Regions from separate parts of the Macrococcus equipercicus genome, predicted to be linked through region 1. Evidence: predicted binding sites of a transcription regulator. Region 1 holds the regulator's gene; each other region holds the start of a gene.

What was found. Region 1 encodes CtsR, which represses protease genes until heat stress. Its sites were predicted from a motif close to ATGGTCAATAAAGGTCAAACA; they were not measured.
Region 2: the regulator CtsR is predicted to act here: its motif matches at 1,219-1,239, upstream of clpP (ATP-dependent Clp endopeptidase proteolytic subunit ClpP).
Region 3: the regulator CtsR is predicted to act here: its motif matches at 1,834-1,854, upstream of clpB (ATP-dependent chaperone ClpB).

Annotation. Positions count from the first base shown of each region.
Region 1 is NZ_CP073809.1:2,036,886-2,040,168, reverse strand. It holds gene KFV11_RS10885 (NupC/NupG family nucleoside CNT transporter) at 1-1,164, opposite strand, end outside; gene KFV11_RS10880 (CtsR family transcriptional regulator) at 1,371-1,829, shown strand; gene KFV11_RS10875 (UvrB/UvrC motif-containing protein) at 1,846-2,226, shown strand; gene KFV11_RS10870 (protein arginine kinase) at 2,227-3,234, shown strand; gene KFV11_RS10865 (ATP-dependent Clp protease ATP-binding subunit) at 3,247-3,283, shown strand, end outside.
Region 2 is NZ_CP073809.1:579,148-582,430, forward strand. It holds gene KFV11_RS03030 (alkaline phosphatase) at 1-430, opposite strand, end outside; gene clpP (ATP-dependent Clp endopeptidase proteolytic subunit ClpP) at 580-1,173, opposite strand; tRNA gene KFV11_RS03040 (tRNA-Arg) at 1,380-1,451, shown strand; gene KFV11_RS03045 (glutaredoxin family protein) at 1,573-1,821, shown strand; gene KFV11_RS03050 (sugar-binding transcriptional regulator) at 1,952-2,977, shown strand; gene gap (type I glyceraldehyde-3-phosphate dehydrogenase) at 3,010-3,283, shown strand, end outside.
Region 3 is NZ_CP073809.1:661,831-665,113, reverse strand. It holds gene clpB (ATP-dependent chaperone ClpB) at 1-1,816, opposite strand, end outside; gene KFV11_RS03485 (metal-sulfur cluster assembly factor) at 1,972-2,283, opposite strand; gene KFV11_RS03480 (Cof-type HAD-IIB family hydrolase) at 2,386-3,192, shown strand; gene KFV11_RS03475 (DegV family protein) at 3,211-3,283, shown strand, end outside.

The DNA of each region.
Region 1 (3,283 bases):
AAGTAATTTCAGACCGAAGCGGGCAACGACATCGCCCTGCTTGTCATTCAATGACTTGATGGCACCTGCGATGATTCCGATAGACGAGAAGTTCGCAAACGACACTAAGAACACTGAGACGATACCGATAGCACGTTCTGATAACTCACCTGTTTTATTGTTGACGATGTTTTGAACATCAAGCATCGCTACAAATTCATTCGAGACAAGTTTGGTTGCCATGATAGATCCTGCACGGACAGCATCATGCCAAGGGATACCTGTTAAAAATGCAAACGGCGCAAAGACGTAGCCGAGAATCGTCTGGAAGTTAACATGGCCAGGAGTGAATGCATCGACAATGCCGTTTAACATGGCGATTAGTGCGATGTAACCGATCAGCATCGCACCGACGATGATTGCTACTTTGAAACCATCGAGAATATATTCACCGAGCATTTCGAAGAATGATTGTTGATGCTCATTCTCAGTCATAATGACTTCATTTTCTTCTTCATCGGTTACGCGGTACGGATTAATGATAGATGCGATGATGAAGCCGCCGAATAAGTTCAGGACGATCGCTGTCACGACGTATTCAGGTTTGATCATCGAGAAGTAGGCACCGACAATTGATAATGATACGGTCGACATCGCTGACGCTGTCAATGTATAAAGACGGTGTTTCGGAATGTATGGCAGCTGCTTCTTCAATGAGATGAAGACTTCTGACTGACCGAGAATGGCTGAAGCCACTGCATTGTAAGACTCAAGCTTACCCATACCGTTGATTTTAGAAATCGCAAGGCCTAAATATTTGATGATGAACGGTAGTAGTCTTAAATACTGCAGAATACCGATCAATGCAGAAATGAATGTGATCGGCAGCAGCACTTGCGTGAAGAAGTTGTTCAGTGGTGCGCCCTTACTATCTACATTCACCATATTAGGGAAGACGAAGTTGACACCTTCTGCTGCGTATCCTAGCAGGTAACCGAATCCTTTAGCCAGATTATTGACTAAATATACGCCGCCTGGTGTTTTAAGCAGTAAGAAGGCGAGGAGAAACTGAATAACCATCATAATAGCGATATACTGCCATCTGACATTCTTTCTATCTGAACTGACAACCCATGCAAGCAGCAGGAAGACAGCTAAACCGATAAGACCAATTATATATTGCAAGTTTTAACACCTCTTTTATATTTGATAGCGCTATATTTTTTCGCTTTTAATATCATACTACATTTAAAATGAAAGCGGTACAAAAACTTAAAGTTTTTGTAAACGCATGATAAATAGTATGTAAATACAGAATAAAACATATTGTTTGCACTTCAGAAAGAATGCTCATATAATAAAGTCAAAGATGGTCAAAAAGAGGTGAAGTCATGAAAAATATGTCGGATATCATTGAGCAGTATTTAAAGCAGCTGCTTGAGCAGAGCGGCGATGTCGTTGAGATTAAGCGCGCTCATATTGCGGAAAAATTTGATTGCGTCCCATCTCAGTTGAACTATGTCATTAAGACACGGTTTACTAACGAACATGGTTATGCCATTGAAAGTAAACGCGGTGGTGGCGGCTATATACGTATCACGAAAATTGAATCCAGTAATCAGTCTGCTTTCATCAATCATTTGAAAGACATGACTGGCAGTCAGATCACTCAGCAGAATGCTGAACATATTATAGAAGGTTTATATCAGAACGAACTGATTACATTACGCGAAAAACGTCTGTTGCTTGTGACTATTCACCGGGACGTACTCTATGTTGATGTCCCGTACCGCGATCACATACGTGCGAATATACTGCAGAACGTGCTGACTGTGCTTCAATATCAGTAGTCAGGAGAGGACGCTTATGAACTTTAATGAAGAAGAATTTACAATGAACCAGCTGCTTAAGCATCTGCTGGCATCCAGTGAACTGAACGGCCGGCAGGAACCCTGTCCGAACTGCGGGCTGACGCTGCGTGAATCGCTGCATATCGGGAAGTTCGGCTGCAGTAAATGCTACAGCACGTTCCAGGCATACTTGCCGCGTATTGTAGAACGCGTTCAAGCCGGTAACCAGAAGCACGTCGGTAAAGCACCACTGAAATCAGCAGAAAAAATTGCCCGCCGCAAGAAGATTGAAGAACTTGAACTGAAGCTGCAGGAACTAGTAGAATTGCAGGACTTCGAGCAGGCGGTTCATGTCAGAGATGAGATTAAAGCATTAAAGGAAAGCGAGGCGGAGTAAATGCTGGATAAACATTTGAGCCATACTTTAAGCGACTGGATGCAGCAGGAAACCGAGCAGCCGATTATATTAAGCTCTCGTATCCGTCTTGCAAGAAACCTTGAGAACTTCGTTCATCCGCTCATGTATGACGAGCAGACTGCGCTCGAAGTGCTTGAGGAAGTATCAGCAGTACTCAAGCCTCATTACGAAGAAGTGCGCTTAAGCGCACTCGACAAAAACGAACGTCAAATACTGGTCATCAAGCATTTAGTCAGCAAGGAGCTGCTCGCCCAGGACCACGGTGCTGTGTTTTTGAATGAGGATGAATCAGTCAGTATTATGGTCAACGAAGAAGATCATATCCGTATACAAGTGCTGGGGCCTGAACTGTCACTGGATGAACTGTACAGCAAGGCGTTAGCAGTGGACAGTCTGATCGACGAGAAACTGACATTGTCATTTGATGAGACGCTCGGTTACTTGACGACATGCCCGACCAATATCGGGACAGGACTGCGTGCAAGTGTGATGCTGCATCTGCCTGGACTGTCCATCATGAACCGGATGGGTCGTATTGCCCAGGCAATTAACCGCTTCGGCTATACAATCCGCGGGATCTACGGTGAAGGGACGCAGGCGCTCGGCCACGTGTACCAAGTATCCAACCAGCTGACGCTCGGTAAGACAGAAGAAGCGATTATTGAAGATCTGAAGCAGATTGTCGAGCAGATTATTACTGAAGAAGAAGGCATGCGTAAACGCCTCAAAGATTATGATTATATCGAGACGGCAGACCGTGTCTATAGAAGCCTTGGAGTTTTGAAATATGCTCAGCTGATCACTGCTGAAGAGGCAAGTTTAAGATTAAGTGAACTGAAAATGGGTATCGATATGGGAATAGTTGAACCGATGCCTTTTCGTTTCAACGAGCTGATGGTTGCTATTCAGCCGCCATTTCTAGCAACACTTGAAGAAGCTATACCCGTTAACGAAAAACGAGCTAAGATGCTGAGAGAGCATCTTTAAAGGAGGAACTATATCGTGTTTGGAAAATTAACAGAACGTGCGCAGCGCG
Region 2 (3,283 bases), 680 kb from region 1:
CAACCAGACCTGTTGATTTACCGACCGTTTTGGCCTGCTCTAACACAGTTTTAACAGGTGTTTTATCATTATCGACAGCAATGGCATTGTTGTAAGTCTTAACGCCGGAACTCATAGCGGTAGCAGCAGATGCAGAATCCGTGATGTTCTGGTGATCATCTTCAGCGATTGTACGCTGCGCACCTAATAAGTAACTATCAAAAGAAACAGTGTCCAGACCATTTGTCTGCGGTTTATCCTGCATGTAGCGGTAAGCTGATGTATAAGATGGTCCCATACCGTCACCGATCATGAAGATGACGTTTTTCGGCTGAGCTGATACTTTACACGTTGAAGCTGCCTGGGCAGTCTTTGTCTGAAGTGGGGAAGCTGTTGGGAGCGCGGACAGGAACAGTCCAGCTATTACAGACGAAGCAATAACTTTGTTCATATTTTTCACGGAAAATTTCCTCCTAAATTTTATGAGTACATCATTAATCTATCAGTAATTTGTAAATTAATTGAATAGATAATGTAAACATAATGTAAAATTTGCCGTAAAAAAAGCTGACAGTATAACTACTGTCAGCAGAACCATCATTACTTAGCAGCGTCAGTTGGATGCATCACGTCATCAATCAGGCCGTATTCTTTCGCTTCTTCAGCGCTTAAGAAATTATCGCGGTCAGTATCTTTCTCGATTTTTTCAATCGGCTGACCTGTGCGTTCTGATAAAATGCGGTTTAATTTCTCACGTGTTTTTAAAATGTGACGCGCAGCGATTTCGATTTCAGTTGCCTGACCTTGAGCGCCGCCGAGTGGCTGGTGAATCATCACTTCTGCATTCGGTAATGCAAAGCGTTTGCCTTTAGCGCCGGCTGCGAGCAGGAATGAACCCATTGAAGCGGCCATACCGATACAGATCGTCTGAACGTCAGGTTTAATGTGCTGCATTGTGTCATAGATTGCCATGCCTGCTGTGACGCTGCCGCCTGGTGAGTTGATATATAAGTAGATATCTTTCTCAGCATCCTGCGCCTGCAGGAATAATAACTGCGAGACGATTGAGTTGGCAACGTTATCATCGATTTGAGAACCAAGCATAATAATGCGGTCTTTTAAGAGACGTGAATAAATATCATACGCACGTTCGCCGCGGTTTGTAGTTTCAATTACTGTAGGAATTAAATTCATTGATAAATCCTCCTTAAAGTTAAGTTTAAATATAATATACTATGGTTGGTCAAAAATAGTCAAAAGATAGAACTTCATCTGCTTTAAATAATATGATAATCGCGGAATGAGTTAAAATAAAACATAGAAAACATCATAAAAACCACAATATTGTATAATTGCATATTTATCTTTAGCGAGACAGTGGTTATAATAGAAACTATCATGCCCTCGTGGTGTAATGGATAACACATAAGATTCCGGTTCTTAAGATGGGGGTTCGATCCCCTCCGAGGGCGTTATGCGGCTGCTTTTAAATAAGCAGTCTTTTTTTATCTGAAATTTGCTTGCTCTGCATGACGGGTCAAGTTATAAAGTATAATAATGAACGAGCTAATGAATTCAGGAGGGATGGACCGTATGAATAAGATTGAACTGATGATGTACTCACAGCCGAACTGCGGCTTATGTGAAGAGGCGAAGCTGCAGCTTGAACTGGCCAAGGAAGATGTTTCTTTCACGTACCGCACAGTAAACATCACTGAAGATGATTTACTGCTGGAACGATTTCAGCTGCGTGTACCGGTCATTATGTATCATGATGAAATCATCCAGGAAGGCATTATTGATTTCGTGACAGTGACTGAAGCATTGGCAAAATATCTTTAAAGATGAATGTTATTTCTTGCAATAATAGTGTACTCTTGTTATCATGAATTTGTAACGAGAGTACTTTTTTGTCCCGTGCGGGTCGTTCAACGTCTCGGTTGGGTCGCTCTTGTTTGCGGGGAGGACGTCTATGGATAACATTCTTGCAGTGCAGCAACGACTGATTCCTGATTTAATCGAAAAGATGTATCGCAGATTCACGATTCTCTCAACTATATATCAGCTTCAGCCGATCGGCAGACGTGCGCTGAGTGAGCAGCTTCATCTCACGGAACGCGTGCTGCGGACAGAGGTTAACATATTGAAGGATGAGTATTTGATTGAGATTCATACGAAAGGTATGACAGTGACGTCTGACGGTGAACTTGTGCTGCAGCAGCTGTCACATTATTTGAAGAGCTACGGCAATCTTACTGCTGTCAGCGGTCAGCTGCAGGAGCTCTATCGCCTCAAAAAAGTCATCGTCGTTAAAGGTGACTCAGATATCGACAGCTCAGCGGCTGACCAGCTCGGCAGTGAGGCAAGTCGATGTCTGCAGGATATTTTAGTGCCTGATATAGGGGTGACAGTGACGGGCGGTTCGACGATGGCAAGTGTCGCTGAGCATCTTAATCCGGTCTCTTTCAGTGTGAAGTTCACTCCTGCACGTGGTGGACTCGGTGAGCATATGCAGCAGCAGGCCAACAGTATTGTCGCCAGCATGGCTGCCGAAACCGGCGGAACATACGAAGTACTGTATGTGCCTGACTTGGTCAGCGAAGCTACTTATCGCAGTCTCGTTCAGGAGCCGTCAGTTAAACGTGTGCTGGAGCAGGTGAAATCGGCTGAAGTGGTGGTTCACGGGATCGGCAATGCGATGAAGATGGCTGACCGTCGTGCGACACCGGAAGAGGTCAAGGCGCTGCTTGTTGAACAACGGGCAGCAGGCGAAGCATTTGGTTATTATTTCGATAAATCGGGTAATATTATTCATAAGGTGCGGACTATCGGCCTGCAGCTTGAGGACCTGCCTGATAAGCAGCATATTATTGCTGTTGCAGGTGGTGGCAGCAAGGCAGAGGCCATCGAGGCTTACTTAAAGATAGCACCGGCTCAGACCATTTTAATCACAGACGAAGCAGTAGCCAGTTATTTATTAAAAGTTAAAACCTTTTAAAATATTAAATGAAATAAAGGAGGCCATTATTCATGGCAGTTAAAGTAGCAATCAACGGATTTGGACGTATTGGACGTTTAGCATTCAGAAGACTACAAGAAGTGGAAGGTATCGAGGTTGTCGCAGTAAACGATTTAACAGACGACAAAATGTTAGCTCACTTACTTAAATATGATACAACTCAAGGCCGTTTCAAAGAAGAAGTTCGCGTTATTGAAGGTGGTTTCCTTGTTAACGGACGTGAAATCAAATCGTTCTCTAATCCAAAACCAGAAGAACTTCCATGGGGCGATCTTGACATCGATG
Region 3 (3,283 bases), 770 kb from region 1:
ACAAGAAGCTGCCGATTGGACGGTTCGGATCTTTAATACCGGCACGTGCACGGACAACAGCATCTGCTACTAAGTCGACTGCTTCTTCCTGGCCGACGACCCGCTCATGTAATATATCAGAGAGTTTAAGTAATTTTTCTTTCTCAGTTTCAACTAACTTACTAACAGGAATTCCGGTCCACTGTGACACGATATAGCCAATTTCCTCATCGGTCACTACTTCACGGATCAGGCGGTCTGTGCCTTTTGTCTCTTCCTGAAACTCTTCTTCAAGTTCAGCAAGCTCTCTTTCAATCTCCGGTATTTTTCCGTACTGCAGTTCAGAAGCTTTAGCTAGATCATACTTGTTCTGTGCGTCTTCCAGCTGCTGACGATATTGATCGAGCTCGCTGCGTTTCTCCTGCACAACTTGAATCTGCGCTTTTTCTTTATCTACTTTCGCTGTCAAAATCTGCTGTTTCTCTTTCTCATCAGCAAGCTCTTTCTGCAGCTCTTTCAAGCGGTTCATGCTTTGAGTGTCCTGCTCATTTTTCAACGCCTTCTCTTCGATTTCCAGCTGCAGCACACGCCGGTTAACTGCGTCGAGTTCAGTCGGTTTAGAACCCATCTCAGTCCGGATGGTCGCACATGCCTGGTCTACAAGGTCAATCGCTTTATCCGGCAGAAAGCGGTCTGTAATATAGCGGTCTGATAACTCAGCCGCAGCTACAAGCGCTCTGTCCTGAATTCTGACACCATGATGGACTTCATAACGCTCCTTCAGGCCGCGCAGTATCGAGATGGTGTCTTCCACATCAGGTTCAGCAACATGCACTTTCTGAAAGCGGCGTTCAAGCGCTGAGTCTTTCTCGATGTACTGGCGGTATTCATTGAGTGTCGTCGCACCGATACAGTGCAGTTCACCACGTGCAAGCATCGGTTTCAGCATATTACCTGCATCCATCGCGCCGTCTGTCTTGCCTGCTCCAACCAGCATGTGAATCTCATCGATAAACAGGATGATCTCTCCGTTGCTGTCTTTAACTTCTTTCAGCACGGCTTTCAAGCGTTCTTCAAATTCCCCGCGAAACTTTGCGCCGGCGACTAATGCACTTAAATCAAGTTCAAAGATTGTTTTGTTCAGCAGGGAGTCAGGAACGTCTTTCCGGACGATACGCTGCGCCAGTCCTTCGACGATCGCTGTTTTACCGACCCCCGGCTCCCCGATCAATATAGGATTATTTTTTGTTTTACGGCTTAAAATACGGATAGTATTACGCACTTCTTCGTCACGGCCGATCACTGGATCCATCTTGCCGTTCCGCACTTCCTCCACTAAATCCCGGCCATATTTTTTGAGTACTTCATACTGTACTTCTGGATTTTGAGTTGTCACATGGTTCCCCCCTCTGATTTGAGTAATGATTTCTTTGATGACTTCTGCTTTATTGCCTACAAACTGCTTAGTGATGTCATGAACTTCCATCGCTGCAATAATTAAATGCTCAACAGATAAGTAATCATCTTCCATCGTGTTTTTAACTGTTTCGGCCTTCTGCAGCAGCTGGTTCAAGCCGGCGCTCATATACTGGCCGTACTGGACGTTATCACCGCTGATCTGCGGCAGACCTGTTAATTTTTCAGTCAGTCGTCTGACATATTCTTTCATATCAAGGTTCGACCGCTCAACAACAGTCGTCAGCATACTGTCTGCATCATTAGTGAACGCCAGCAGCAGACTTTCTGGTTCAATAGCCTGCACTTTACGTGCCACAGCATCATTCTGCGAAAATTCAATAGCAGACTGGACATTATAAGTCATATTATCGATATTCATCAGTTCACCTCATTAATTGTTTGACTATATTTGACCTTTAACTTAATTATAATACCTTGCTATTCATCACACAAATTATTTGCCCTCTTTTTTATCTTTTAACCCATAAAAAAAGACGAATCAAAAAGATTCGTCCTGCATCAATATAATGATGCTTAACCGCTTACGCCTAAAGCAATTTTAGCGTAGCGGCTCATCATATCTTTGTTCCATGGCGGGTTCCAGACGATGTTGACGACCGTCTCTTTAATCTCAGGCAGTTCGCCGAGCGCTGTCTTCACCTGGTCGATAATTTGCGGCCCCATCGGACAGCCCATTGATGTCAATGTCATGCTCACTGTCGCAATTCCGTCGTCATCCATATCGACATTATAGACAAGCCCGAGATTGACAACATCTATGCCAAGTTCCGGGTCAATTACATTTTCTAGTGCTCCGAGTATGCTGTCTTTCATTGCTTCTTCCATTTAATATCACTCCTTGTCATCTTATTCCTACTATATCAAATAACTTTCACATAGCCAATTAAATGATATGATAACTATAGAAGATAGAAAGGAACGGTTACTATGACAGACAAACATTTAATCTGTCTTGATCTGGACGGCACTTTACTGACGGATGACAAAATCATTTCGCCTTATACCCGGACCGTCATCCAGACGTTGATAAAAGATGGCCATGAAGTCATCATCTCAACTGGAAGACCTTACAGAGCAAGTCAAATTTATTATCAGGAGCTCGGACTGGCGTCTCCTATCGTAAACTTCAACGGCGCCTTCGTCCATCATCCTGGTAATATGACTTTCAAGACAATTCATGAGACACTCGATTTAAATATTGCGCAGGAAATATTCTCCCAGGTCAAACAATTGAATATCCAGAATGTCATCGCTGAAGTGAAAGATAATGTCTTTTTTCATTATCATGATCAATATTTATTTGATGGTTTTACAATGGGCAATCCTCTGGTCACTACAGGGGACTTAACGACCAATTTAACAGAAGGACCGACCAGCATTTTAATTCAGGCGGAAGAAAAGTATATCCCCTCTATTCGGCAGCATTTAAGTGAAATTTACGCTGAAAGCATTGAACACCGTCGCTGGGGAGCGCCGTACCCCGTCATTGAAATCGTCAAAAAAGGCATCAACAAAGCAGTAGGTGTCAAGTATGTCGCTGAATATTTCGGCATCAGCCGCGAAAACATTATCGCTTTTGGTGATGAAGATAATGACAATGAAATGATAGAATATGCAGGAATGGGTCTTGCGATGGGCAATGCCATTCAGCCGTTAAAAGAGCTTGCCGATCAAGTAATCGGCACTAATAATGAAGATGGTATCGGTAAATTTCTCAATCAATACTTTTATTAAGTCATAAGGAGGAACAGTATGCGTATATTAGTAGATAGCGGAAGTGACTTGACACTTCAGGAAATTGAGCAGCACAACCTCGATTTTTTAC